Regions from separate parts of the Kocuria sp. HSID16901 genome, predicted to be linked through region 3. Evidence: riboswitches for the same ligand, from Rfam matches in the RefSeq annotation. Region 3 holds a riboswitch; each other region holds the start of a gene.

Region 1 (4,442 bases), on a different contig from region 3:
TGATCCAGACGAGCCTGTTTATGGTCGTGGGCCTGATCGAGCGACGCGGTGGTTCCGCGAATACGGATCGTCTCGCAGGGCTCGCGAAGATTGCGCCCATCTTGGGCATCCTGTACTTCATCCCGGCCATGAACTTGGGCGGTATACCGCCGTTCTCCGGATTCATCGGGAAAGTTGGCCTCATCGACGCGAGCGTGCGAGCCGGAACCTGGCAGGGATACGCCCTGGCCGGCATCGGCGTCTTCGTGTCACTCCTGACTCTGCTGACCTTGGCCCGTATTTGGAACCGTGTGTTCTGGCGTAAGCCAGAGGATGCCGAATTCCCCGATCCGATCCTCTTGGCAAAGGACGCCGATGGTCATTACGGCGTCCGGACCTCGGGAGAAATTGACATCGAATCGAGGCGTTACAAGGGCCGCGACGTCACCCTGTTGCCGCGGCCGATGATCGGCTCGACCATCGGATTGGTCGCCGTGGGAGTCGCGATCACCTTCTTGGCCGGGCCGTTATTCAACCTCTCCTACCAAGCAGCCGATAACTTGAGTGATCCGCACGCGTACATCGAAGCCGTATTGGGCCACGACGCCGCCTCGGAAGGGGGCCACTGACATGAGTCCGTCCGCCCACCGGGCCCCTCGCATCAGGCCCAAAAATACCTTCCGTACGGAACTTCCGCTGTTGGTGTGGCTCGTTCTGGTGTGGGGCGCCCTCTGGCGGGATTTCTCTCCCGGCAACTTGCTCTTCGGCCTGATTCTGGCCTTCATCTTGGTCCGCGTCTTCTACCTACCGCCGGTGCAATTGTCCGGGCGGTTCAATCCACTGTGGGCCTTCGTATTGGCCATGAAGTTCATCTGGTGGATCGCGGTCGCAAGCTTCGAGATTCTGTGGTTCGCTGTGAGGCCACGGGGAGCACCCAGATCCGCGGTCGTCTCGGCCCAATTGGACATCAATAGCGACCTCCTCATCACGGTGGTGGGTCATATCGTCTCCCTGATCCCGGGCTCGCTCGTCGTGGAGGTGGACCGGCGTCATGCAACGATCTATTTCCACGTGATCAACATCGAGTCCGCGGAGGACGTCACGAAATTCCAGAACAGCGTTCGCAAGATCGAGGCCTATGTGATTCGGGTGATGGGTACCCGGGAGAGCTATGCAGCCCTCAAATCCGGCACCCTCGGTGAGGAGAAGCCATGAAAGTCGTCATGGTGATCTGCGGCATCATTCTGGTGTTGGCAGCCATCGGAACCATCTACCGTCTGGCCAAGGGGCCTTCGCTCTTGGACCGAGTGATCGCTTCGGACGTTCTGCTCGCCATCGTTGGTGCCGGTTTGGTCATCGACATGGTCAATCGGGACAGCTACGAGAATGTCACCTTGCTCATCGTCATTTCCCTCGTCGGCTTCTTGGGGTCCGTGACGGTCTCTCGATTCGCGAATAACAAGCGGGAACGTGAAGACCTCGCCCGAGACGCCGTCGGCGGATATAACGCCAGTGCCTCGACACGCCAAGAATCGGCGTCGTCCCTCGGCCAGAGTCAGAACCCTTCGGATCAGAAGCCTTCAGGGGGTGAGCGATAGATGTTGGACACCGTTCTGAACATTCTCACGGGAGCATGTCTGATCGTCGGTTGCCTCATGTCCTTGGGGGCCGCACTCGGCATCATGAGGTTCAGCGATGTGCTGTCGCGCCTGCACCCCGGTGCAAAGCCCCAGGTCTTCGGCTTGTTTCTCTTACTCCTCGGCATGGGAATCGCCGCCCGCAGTTGGAGCCTCGTCCCCGCGCTCATTTTGGCCTGGACCTTGCAGATGCTCGCGACGCCGGTTTCCTCGCACATGGTCGGTCGGTCCGGATTCCGGAACCGGCACTTCGCGGCGTCGTCGTTGACCGTCAACGAATTGGCCGACCTCGTCGAGCAGATGAACCGCGAAGAGGAACAAGAGCAGGCTCCGGCCGAGGCCGCGCCCGAGCCTCGAGAGGTTGACGCGGATACCGCGGGATTAGACAAGCCGGACGAACAAGAGCCTCGGCAATCCTGACAACAACGCCGATGGGCGCGTGACAACGTCACGCGCCCATCGGCGTTAGCTTGAGAAGGGGACGGTTAGACCTCGGCCTGGCCGCCGGTCTCGATGTCTTCATTCTTTTCCATCCGGGCGGCAACCCGGGTGACGCCAATCTTGATCAGCGTGGCGACGACGCCGCTGATGGCGGTCCAGATGATGACGTCACGAAGGCTTTCTTCGGGGTCCGGGTTGTTGGCGGGCGGCTCGTTGCCGGTGATCTTCTTCCAACCGAGGGTCATGATCTTATTGGCGGCGAAAACTCCACCCAGGGAAGCCACGGTGGAACCGATCTTGATGACGGGATTGCTCATACGAATCTCCTGTAATTGTCGGACGATATTTCGGCCGGTCATGTGCAGCTTCCTCTAGCCTAATCGCAGGCCAATGGCTTTGTCTCAAACGACCGCAGATTCTCCGTCCCTCTCGTGATCCGTTAGGATGGTCCGAGTTCACCACACGACAGGGGAGCCTCAAGCGAGGCTGAGAGTGCGCAAGCAGACCCTCGACCTGATCCGGTTAGCACCGGCGTAGGGAGTCGAGATCTCGGGTGTTCCCGAAAGAGAATTCGGGCAAGGCCTCCCCTCCTGACCGCAATTCCAGGAGGATATACCGTGAACGCATCATCGCCCAAGGCGCCATCCAAAACCTTCCCACGAGGCTCGTGGCGCGTTATCGACATCGTCATTGCCTCGGTTCTCGCCGTGGTGTGCGGCGTCATCTTTTGGATCTGGTCGAACGGCGTCGCCCCGTTGATCGGCACCGTGACGGTCGGATTCCCGCCCTTGTCCGGACTCATCGGAGGGGGATGGCTCATCGCTGGGGTCCTCGGAGGACTCGTCATCCGCAAACCGGGCGCAGCTCTTTACTGCGAAATTCTCGGGGCCCTCGTTGAGGCGCTGTTGGGAACTCATTACAGCTTCGCCGTCCTCATCTCCGGGCTCGTGCAGGGCTTGGGCGCGGAAGTCGTTTTCGCGGCCTTCCGATACCGCCGCTTTGAGCTTCCCATCGCGCTGCTGGCCGGAGCCGTTTCGGGCCTGTTCATGACCGTCAGCGAGATCGCGATGTATTACGCCTTCTGGCAAACACAGTTCAAGATCACCTACGCGATCTTCGGCGTCATCTCGGGTCTGGTCATCGCCGGGTTCCTGGCGTGGGCCCTGACCCGGGCGCTCGTATCGACGGGGGTGCTTTCGTCGGTCGCGGCCGGTCGGGACGCCCGGAGCCGGAGAGCTCGGGCGTGACGGCGGTGGGGGCGACGGTTCAGGCCAGCGACTTTTCTTGGTGGCATGCGGACCGCGAATCTCCCGCCTTCTCGGGGGTGGACCTCCAGATTTCCGAAGGGCAAAAGGTCCTTCTCCTCGGACCCTCTGGTGCGGGAAAATCCACCTTGCTGCACGCGATGGCGGGGGTGCTGGAGGACGACGACGCCTCCAGTGGAACGCTCCTGATCGATGGCGTGGAGCCCCGAGACGCGCGGGGCCGTATCGGCCTCATGCAACAAGACCCGGAATCATCGATCGTCCTCTCCCGGGTTGGAGACGATCTCGCGTTCGGACCCGAAAATCTTGGCGTGGATCCGGAACTGATCGTGCCTCGCTGCCGGAAGGCCCTCGACGCCGTCGGGTTGGACCTCCCGTGGGACCACCCGACCTCCGCGTTATCGGGCGGTCAAAAGCAACGACTCGGCCTCGCCGGAATCTTGGCGATGGAGCCCGCGCTTCTGCTTCTCGATGAGCCCACGGCCAATCTCGATCCAGACGGCGTCCTCGAGGTGCGCGATTCGGTCCTGAAGGCGGTCGAGTCCTACGGTTCGACCCTGATCGTCGTCGAACATCGGGTCGAGGTCTGGGCCGACCACGTGGACCGCATCGTGGTTCTGGACGCAGGTGGCGGAATTCGACATGACGGGCCGCCGCGAAAAGTCGTGGGCGAAGCGCGCGACGAGCTGATTCACGCGGGGGTGTGGGTTCCCGGGTACACGCCGCGCACCCCAGCGCACGACGTCGTCCCCGACCCCGCCGTGCCCCTGCTTCGCGCGGAAGGCCTGGGGGTCTCGAGGCATCCGGCGGACCGTCGGTGGATTCGCGCCCGACGTCGTGCCGTGCTGGGCTCTCCGAATGATCCGGTTCCTGCGCTCCGCGATGTTCCCATAGCCGCCCGAGGAATAGACCTCGAGGTCCGTGCGGGGGAACACCTGGCCATCACCGGGCCGAACGGTGCCGGAAAATCCACGTTGGCTCTGACGCTCGCGGGGCTGTTGGAACCGGCCGAGGGCTGGGTCGGCGCGTGCGACCCGTTACGGGACCTCGACCAGGGGATACCCATCAATTCACGGCGACGGCCCTCGTGGGATCCCGGTCGTTGGTCATCGACGCAGCT
Region 2 (4,442 bases), on a different contig from region 3:
GGTCAGATCCAGCGATCGAGAGAGCAATCGGCGGGCGCATCAGCGGAGGTCCTTTCGATCAAGGGTGTTCTGCGAGAGGCGGAGGAGTTCTGAGGCTGCCCTCCGGGGATCATCCGCCGACGCGATGGCCGAGACCACGCACAGACCATCTGCCGGCACCCCGGCCAATGAACCAGCCGTGTGGGCATTGACGCCGCCGATCACCACGCTGGCCATTCCGCCGCCCCGGGCAATCCGCGCGCATTCGGCGACTCCTTCCGGTCCGAGTGGTTTCGCGGCGTCCGTTTTGGTGGGTGTGGCCCAGGCGGGCCCGATTCCCACGAGATCCGCGTGCCCGGAGTCCACCGCGGCCCGCGCCTGTTCGGGGGTCGACACCGACAGTCCGATCATCGCGGACTCCCCCAGCGTTTCTCGGGCTCGTTCGGCTGCGGCGTCGGATTGACCCACGTGAACGTCGAGGCCGAGGTCTGCGGCAATGGAAAGTCGGTCGTTGACCACCGTGCGGGCTGTGCGACCGGAATCTTGGTTGGCCTGCGCCACGGCCTGGGCACAGGCGCTCGCCAGCTGGGCGAAGGCGCCGTCGTCGAGGTGCTTATCCCGAACCTGCACCACCCCGACGCCGCCCATCACGGCCTCGTAGACTACGCCCGGAACTTTTTCGAGGCCGCCACAGAGTGTGGTGTCCGTGACGAAATACAGGGAGAGATCCACTCCTGAGGGGATCATGCCGCGTCCTCCAGCTCGACCACCTGCGCGATCTCTTCCGGAGACAGCGCATGCAGGGCATCCAACCACCGAACGTGAAAGGACCCGGGGCCCTCGGCGGATCGGCCGGCCACCGTGCCCGCCGCCCCTAGGTGGGCGTGAGCGGCCACGACGGCGTCGTGGTCCGACATACCGGATGAACGCGCAGCGCCGAGATACGCGGCGACGGCGGCACCCAGCGAACAACCGGTGCCAATCACGAGCGGCATCAGGGAATGCCCGCTGGTCAAACGGGTCACACGACCGGATGAGGCAATGAGGTCGCGCTCCCCCGAAACGGCGACCACGCCGCCGGTCCGCCGGGCGAGTGCTTCGGCGGCTTCGCGCGCTGACTCCACGGACTCGGTCGAGTCAACGCCTCGTCCGCCCTGCCCCAATCCCGCGAGGGCCACGACTTCGCTCGCATTGCCACGGACCGCGGTGGGCTTCAGGTCGAGGAGTTCCCGGGCCAGCTCCGTGCGTTGCGGAAGGCCCCCGACGGCGACGGGGTCCAGAACCCACGGGACACCCTGTGCGTTGGCGGTGGCGACGGCGGCACGGATGGCGTCCGTCTGTTCCTCCGAGATGGTGCCGACGTTCACAAGAAGACCGTTCGCGATGCCGGCAAACACGCGAGCTTCTTCCGGGTGCTCGACCATCGCGGGGGAAGCTCCGGCCGCCAGCAAGACGTTCGCGGTGATCTCCTTGACCACGGAATTGGTCAGGCAATGCACCAGCGGCGCAGTTGCGCGCACCTCCTGGGCACACTCAACAATGGCGGCGGTCTGTGAGTGATGCTGTGGTGAATCTGTCACGGTGACGATCCCTTCGCTAGTTCTGGCTAGATCAGGTTCCAAGGGTGTGTTCTCAGCCCGGCAGGGCACCCCTTGTCACTGGTGTGAACGCCCCTTTGCGTCACGTATTCACTCTAACGCCACACTCTTACTCGACCCCTGAGGCCTCCTCCGATATGAAGCTCCACTGGGGACAACCCACTCTTCGAACATGGTTATCCACAGCGCTTCTCCACAATGTGGAGAACTTACATGGCTGTGACTCCTCTCGATGTGATTTCACGACCCTGGCCCTCGGGAAGAATGCCGACGCTCGTTCCTTCGTTGAAATGACGGCGCTCGCCCGCCGGTGCTGTGTCGCTCTCAGGCTCACCGTGTCGAGCCATTAAGGGACATTCTCCGTCAGAACTACCCACTTTTCCCCACCTGTGGATAACTTTGTGCACACCAGGTGGACACGCTCGGCTCGTTATCCTCAACCCCTGTGGATCACCAGATGTGGAGGCACACGTCGTCCACCCCTGGACTTCCCCAGAAAATCAAGGGTGTCGCCGTCGAAGCCCGAATTCGCCGCTCGCTCAGACCGCCGTTATCCACAGGAGTTATCCCCACCTGTGGGCAAGTTACACACGCGTAGTTCGATGATTCGCAGAACGAGACGCACCCTGAAAATGGCCTGATCGCCGGGACCCTCCCCGTGCGTGAAGCCCGTTTGTAGGACAGATATTCGAGTTGTACACACCGTTATGCACACCTGTGGATAACTTTCTCCACCGCTTGTGTAGATCTCGCCCATAACCATCCGTCATGGACCGATGCCGATGGCCAATCCACCCTCGCGCAGCCCGTGCTCTCCACTTAGCATCGAAATATGTCCACTCTGAGCGACCAGTTGAGTTCCCTACCGTCCTTCCCCAAACCCCTGCCGACCCTCGACCCGGATCACGTGCCCTCAGATCCACACCAGTTGTTTTCTGAGTGGTTCCAGGAAGCCATCGCCTCGGGGCAACGGCAGCCCCATGCCATGACCTTCACGACGGTCGATAACGACGGCACCCCCGTGGGTCGAACCCTCATCGTCAAGGACATTGACGATCGCGGCTTCCACTTCTCCACCCATCGCACGTCCCGCAAGGGGCAACAGCTCGATGCGGACCCACGCGCGTCCATGATCTTCTTCTGGCGCGAGTCGGGACGGCAGGTGCGTGTCACCGGCGTCGTCCACCCCCTCAGCCGGGAAGAGTCGGAACGGGATTGGGAAGGACGCCCGAGTTACGACGGATCACCCAATCCGGACTGGCAGCTCTACGCCCTGGAACCGAGGGAGGTGGAATTCATGCAGGCCCGCGAAGACCGAAACCATACGCGCATCGAATACCGCCGTGAGGATCACCACTGGCAACACGGCGTGGTCACCACCCCAGCTGGCTGAGACGCCCAGTCGTTGAGCCGCCGAGGAACCACCCGCCCTCACCTCACTGACAGACCTGTGACCAGGCACGACGACTATGCTGTGGCGTCATGAACATCGAATTGCGTCACCTCCGAGCTCTCGAAGCCGTGGGCGAGCATCGATCTTTCACCCAAGCGGCTCGGGTACTTCACATCACCCAACCCGCGCTCAGCCGTACCATCCAACAGCTCGAAACGCGGCTCGGCGTGACTCTGATGGTCCGCACCTCTCGCTCGGTCCGCCTCACTGCACCGGGCGAGGTGCTGCTCCAGAGATCTCGCAAAATCCTGCGGGACGTCCAGGCCGCGCTGACTGAGGTGTCCCGGGAACCAGAATTTCGCGTCGGCTTCCCTTGGGCCTTGCCGGACCCGTGGTTTTCCCGGACCACGGCGCAATTCGAGGCTTCCACGGGCGTTGGCCTGCGGCTCTCGCGACGGGACGACATTCACGCCGCGCTTCTGGACAAGACCGTCGACGTCGCTCTGAGCCGCCGTGACATCTCCTCAGAGGAGGTCGAATGCGTCGAGCTCGCCGGAGAAGTCCGCGTCGCGGCCGTGAGCACCCGTAGCCCCCTCGCGCACCGCACGTCGATCTCATGGAACGAGCTCGGCCAATACCCGCTCGTGGTCAACACGGTCAGCGGAAACACCCGGCCGACGCTGTGGGATGACCCTCATCGCCCACGCACCATCCTCGAATGTCATAACTACGACGAGTGGGCCGCCTTGGTGGCTTCAGGACGGGGCGTGGGTGCCACACCCCGATCCGCGATGGCGTCGCACGGTCATACCGGCGTCGTGTCCATTCCGCTCGACGACGCGCCGCCCGTCCCGCTGTGCCTCGCGTGGCTCCGCGGCGAGGAGAACCCGCTGGTCCGTGCGTTCCACACGGCCGCCGTCGCTCATCTGCCCGAACGCCCCCGCCCGGAAGATTCGTTCAAAGTTTCACGTGGCCCTATCAACAGAGCCGATATCGGAATAGTCTGAAAGCCCAACGGCAGGCGCTCCCGCCGGTCGGCGAGTGTAAGGATCTTGGTCATGACCATCACCCCCAATATCTGGTCGAACGGCCGCGCGGATGAAACCGCCGAATTTTACGCGAAGGCCTTTCGCGACGTCGAGATCACGTCCCGACAGACCTACCCCACCGAAGGACTCCTCGACTTTCAACGGCCGATGGCCGGCAAGACTCTCACGGTGAGTCTGCGAATCCATGACCTCCCGATCGCTCTCATCAACGCCGGTGACGAATTCCGCCCCACTCCCGCGGCGGGATTCATGATCAATTTCGACCCTTCGCGCATCGACGACGCGGCGGACTACCTCCAGGAGGTCCACGCCGTCTTGTCCGAAGGCGGACGCGAACTCATGCCTCTGGGAGAATATCCTTTCTCCCCGCAATACGCCTGGGTTGAGGACCAATACGGCGTGAGCTGGCAATTGATCCTGACC
Region 3 (4,442 bases):
CCATCAGTTTTTTTCACGAGGACAGCATGAAAATCACGAAATACCTTGGCGCCCCCACGGGTATTGCTCTCGCACTGGTTTTAGCCTCTTGCTCCAGTAACTTGATCGGTGGTCACCTGGGGAACAACTCAGGTCAAACGGTGCACGTCACCATGGAAGATGACTCGTGTAAGACCGATTCCGCTTCGATTCCGGCTGGAAAAGTGACCTTCGAGATCAAGAACGACGGAAGCACACCCAATGAATTTGAGGTGCTCTCGGAGGACAAGCTCAAGATCGAGTCCGAGAAGGAAAACATCGGTCCGGGAAGCTTCGCGAGCCTGACGACCAGCCTGAAAGAGGGCATCTATTTCACGGCATGCAAGCCCAACATGGTGGGTGACTTCGTGGGTCTCACGAAATTTGAGGTGACCCCTGGCCAAGGCGGAGAGGAGACCGAAGACCAGAAGGGCGCAGAGAAGAAGGCCGTCCAGAATTACACCTCCTACGTCAAAGACCAGGTGGGTCAGCTCGTGAAAGCGACTCGGGACTTTATCGATGCCTACGTGGACGGCAATATCCAGAGTGCCCGTGAGCTGTACCCGCTGGCACGGCAGTACTACGAACGGATCGAGCCTACGGCCGGATCCTTCGGCATAGACGGGACCGGAGATCTCGCCCAAGCACTCGACCTCCGCCTTCAGGAACGCCCCAGCCAGCCGGGGGACAAGCCCTGGAGCCCTCAGCGTCTGGACGGTTGGACCGGCTGGCACCGCATCGAGGCGGACCTTTACTCCGCACCGAATTCACCCTTCAGCTTCGGATCCCAGCTGGAGCGCCAGGCTGCGGCGGATCAGCTTGAGGGCTCGACCCACAAGCTCTATGACCTCGTGTACGGAAAGATCAAGGGCAGTGACGGCAAGTTCAAGCTCGAGCTCACCGAGATAACCTCCGGAGCGGCGGAGCTACTGAAAGAAGTAGCCAACGCCAAGATCGTCGGTGGGGAGGAAACCTTCTCGCACACGGACCTCTACAACTTCAAAGCCAACGTCGAGGGAGCCGAGGTGGTCTACGGGAACGTCGAAGACATTATTAAGGCGAAGGATAAAACCCTCGCCGAGCAGGTCGAAAAGGGGTTCAAGGCTGTCAACGATATTCTCCAGCGTCACACGGATGGCACAACCTCCGACGGCAAGGTGAAGTACGTGGACTACCGATCGATCGCCGAGGTGCAGGAAGAGGCTGGTGAGGTTCCACAGCCCGGGGACTACACGGCGGAACAGAAGGAATTATCCGGTGCTATCAATGCGCTCAGCGGGTTGATGTCTCGCGTTGCGGGAGTCATTCGATAAGAGGATCGGATGGGCAAGTCATCGCAAGAATGCGCCCAGTCGACGAAATGCGAGCTCCTGCCTGAGTAGGTATCCGCAGCTTCGAAGGACGATCTTCTGCTCAGCTCCTCCGGTGACCTGCAGGGAGGCGCGATGGTCGAGCAGAAGCTTTTTGCCTCGTCAGATGGTCCATTCGTGGACCATCTGCATGATGTGGTCTAGCGAAACACTCCCCTTGCGCTGCTAGCATGTTGCGCAGGACACGGGGTGCCCCCACGGCGGGGCTGAGAGAAGACCCGTAGAACCTGCATCAGTTAGCACTGGCGAAGGGATTGTCCGTGGGGCATTCGATGCCCTGCACTCCCGACATGAGCGCTCGTTCATGTCGCGGGCCTTCGCCTCGATCCGAGAGGCAGAGCATTATGACCGAAACATCCGAGACCGTGCGTGGTACGTCGATACCCCTGAACGAACAGGTCGTCGTCGTCACGGGAGGGGCCAGGGGCCTCGGCCTCGCGATCAGCAGGGCCTTTCTTCGGGAAGGGGCGCGCGTGGTCGTGGGATATCACCGAAGTGGCGACGCCGCACATCGCCTGGCCGAAGAATTCCCGGAACGCGCGCGAGCGGTGCATCTCGACGTGCGTGATCGTGAGCGAGCTTTTGCCCTTCCCGAGGAGATCCGAGGACTCTTCTCGGACGACCCGACCACGTTGGTCAATAACGCGCTTCTCGACTTCAGCTTCAACGGCGACGCTCGGCCTCAAGCCATTGACATCACTCCCGACGTCGTCCAAACGCAGGTGGATGGTTCGGTGATGGGCCCGCTGGCCATGATTCAAGCCCTGTACCCCGGCATGGCGCAACGAGGGTGGGGCCGCATCGTCAATATCGGGACGAATCTGTTCCAGAACCCTGTGGTTCCTTACCATGACTACACCGCGGCCAAGGCGGCGTTGCTCTCTCTGACCCGTACGTTCTCACACGATCTCGGACCCGACGGCATCACCGTCAACATGGTCTCCGGAGGACTACTCCGCGAAACCGACGCGAGTTCGGCAACACCGACGGAGGTCTTCGACGCGATCGCCCAGAGCACCCCGTTGCGACGCGTGACGACTCCGGAAGAGCTGGCCGACGCCGTGCTCTTCTTCGCGTCCCCGTGGGCCCGGGCCGTTACCGGACAAAACTTGATGGTGGACGGGGGCTTGGTCAAAGGATGAGCGTGGCCAAGAAACAGGTGCACCTAAACCTCTTCATCTACGGTTGCGGTCACCACAACGCAGCGTGGAGAACTCCCGATTCGGCGGTGGAACGGCTCGGTGACATCGAGTACTACGAGGAGCTTGCACGACTTGCCGAAAAAGGCACCTTGGACGCGGTGTTTTTCGCCGACGGTCAGTCGCTCCGGGCGGATTCGGCGGAACGCACGCCGTCGTGGTTCTTGGAACCGCTCACCACCCTGACGGCGTTGGCGCGGGCTACCTCGAACATCGGTCTGGTCAGCACCGTCTCGAGTTCCTTCTACGAGCCATTTCACGCCGCCAGGTTGCTTGCGAGCCTGGATCACATCAGTTCCGGGCGCGTCGGTTGGAACGTCGTGACGTCCATGTTCGACGCCGAAGCTCGAAACCACGGGAAGGAACGGCTTCCGGAGCACGCGGAGCGCTATGCCCGGGCCGAAGAGTTCATCGATGCCGTGCAAGCCCTGTGGGATTCGTGGCCCCATACCTCGATTCGTGCGGATCGAAACGGCAAGTATCTTGACTCGGAAGCGATCCACTCAATTGACCACCGCGGTGAGTACTTCACCGTGGCCGGTCCACTGAACGTTCCCCAACCCCCGCAAGAACGGCCAGTGCTCTTTCAGGCGGGATCCTCGGATCCCGGGCGAAACCTGGCGGCGCGGCGAGCAGAGGGGATCTACGCCGTCGCCTACGACCTCGAGCAGGGGAAGGCATACCGCTCTGACGTGCGCGCTCGAGCCGAGGCCGCGGGGCGGAACCCTGATGAACTGGTCGTGATGCCTGGGCTCGTCCCGTACGTGGGACGGACCCTCGACGACGCCGAACGCACGCGAGATCGTCTCGACGCACTTCTACCGGTGGAAGCCTCGCTCCAGCAGTTGGGCGGATTCATCCATCGCGATTGCTCCGACTGGGATCTCGACGAGCCGGTTCCCGAACTGGCGCCGCTCGAGGAATTCACCGGTCCGCAGGGGCGCTACGCAACGATTCTGCGGATTATCGAGGTGGAGCAACCGACCGTACGCCAACTTCTGGGGCGGCTGGCGGCCGGTGGTGGGCACTGCACGATGATCGGCACCCCGGAAACCATTGCCGATCAAATCGAGCAGTGGCTCGACGAAGGCGCGGCCGATGGATTCAACCTGATGCCGCCTCAGCTTCCCCAGAGCTTGGACGATTTCGTGGAGCTGGTGATTCCGGAATTACGACGTCGTGGCCGGTTCCGAGACGTGTATCAAGCCTCAACGTTGCGGGGGAACCTGGCGGGCTAGAAGAACGACGACTCGCCTCAACGGGCGCGGTTCCTTAACTTGTCAGTCGAGGTTTCTAGGCTGGTGAATACCTCCTACAGACCATCGAGCAAGAGGACTGGACCATGATGAGCCAACGCCATGTCGACGAATCCATCTGGGCACGCATTGAGGATCTTTCTCTCGTATCGCGCGCAGAGGCCTTAGCAACTGCGGCGCACGAGGGGCAGAAAGACCAGGCTGGGAATAGGTACATCGATCATCCCCGGAGAGTCGCCGGGTATGTGGCCAGAAGGTGCGAGGAGCGGGGCGTGTTTGGCTATGAGGCCAACGTTGCTGTGGCCGCGGCGTGGCTCCACGACGTCGTGGAAGATACTTCCGTGACCGAGGCTCAACTGCGTGAGTTTTTCCCGGAGCACGTGGTCGACGCCGTCGTGGCCGTGACCAAGCTTCCGGGCGAAACCACCGAGGAGTACTTCGCCAAGGTCCGTTCCGTGCCCGCAGCCGTCGTCGTTAAGGAGTCGGATGTGGAAGACAACACCGACCCTCAACGCACCGCCCTGCTCGGCAAGGAAACGCGAGAACGGTTGGCGGTGAAATACGGCCGGGCCAAGGAGCTTCTGAAAGCCTCCTGACCC

Evidence for each region. Region 3 has a riboswitch for thiamine pyrophosphate ahead of D8M21_RS10140 (3-oxoacyl-ACP reductase). Riboswitches for the same ligand answer to the same signal wherever they lie in the genome.
Region 1: another riboswitch for thiamine pyrophosphate. It lies ahead of D8M21_RS00555 (ECF transporter S component); the one in region 3 lies ahead of D8M21_RS10140 (3-oxoacyl-ACP reductase).
Region 2: another riboswitch for thiamine pyrophosphate. It lies ahead of thiM (hydroxyethylthiazole kinase); the one in region 3 lies ahead of D8M21_RS10140 (3-oxoacyl-ACP reductase).

What each region holds. Positions count from the first base shown of each region.
Region 1 covers NZ_RBLM01000001.1:113,358-117,799, forward strand. Annotated here, with positions in the region: gene D8M21_RS00530 (Na+/H+ antiporter subunit D) at 1-608, shown strand, start outside; gene D8M21_RS00535 (Na+/H+ antiporter subunit E) at 610-1,194, shown strand; gene D8M21_RS00540 (monovalent cation/H+ antiporter complex subunit F) at 1,191-1,577, shown strand; gene mnhG (monovalent cation/H(+) antiporter subunit G) at 1,578-2,036, shown strand; gene D8M21_RS00550 (DUF4235 domain-containing protein) at 2,102-2,374, opposite strand; TPP riboswitch at 2,515-2,614, shown strand; gene D8M21_RS00555 (ECF transporter S component) at 2,675-3,304, shown strand; gene D8M21_RS00560 (ABC transporter ATP-binding protein) at 3,301-4,442, shown strand, end outside.
Region 2 covers NZ_RBLM01000003.1:107,379-111,820, reverse strand. Annotated here, with positions in the region: gene thiD (bifunctional hydroxymethylpyrimidine kinase/phosphomethylpyrimidine kinase) at 1-40, opposite strand, end outside; gene thiE (thiamine phosphate synthase) at 40-726, opposite strand; gene thiM (hydroxyethylthiazole kinase) at 723-1,559, opposite strand; TPP riboswitch at 1,550-1,642, opposite strand; gene D8M21_RS05570 (pyridoxine/pyridoxamine 5'-phosphate oxidase) at 2,410-2,970, shown strand; gene D8M21_RS05565 (LysR family transcriptional regulator) at 3,060-3,977, shown strand; gene D8M21_RS05560 (VOC family protein) at 4,029-4,442, shown strand, end outside.
Region 3 covers NZ_RBLM01000009.1:18,834-23,275, forward strand. Annotated here, with positions in the region: gene efeO (iron uptake system protein EfeO) at 27-1,331, shown strand; TPP riboswitch at 1,564-1,660, shown strand; gene D8M21_RS10140 (3-oxoacyl-ACP reductase) at 1,733-2,530, shown strand; gene D8M21_RS10145 (LLM class flavin-dependent oxidoreductase) at 2,527-3,825, shown strand; gene D8M21_RS10150 (HD domain-containing protein) at 3,930-4,439, shown strand.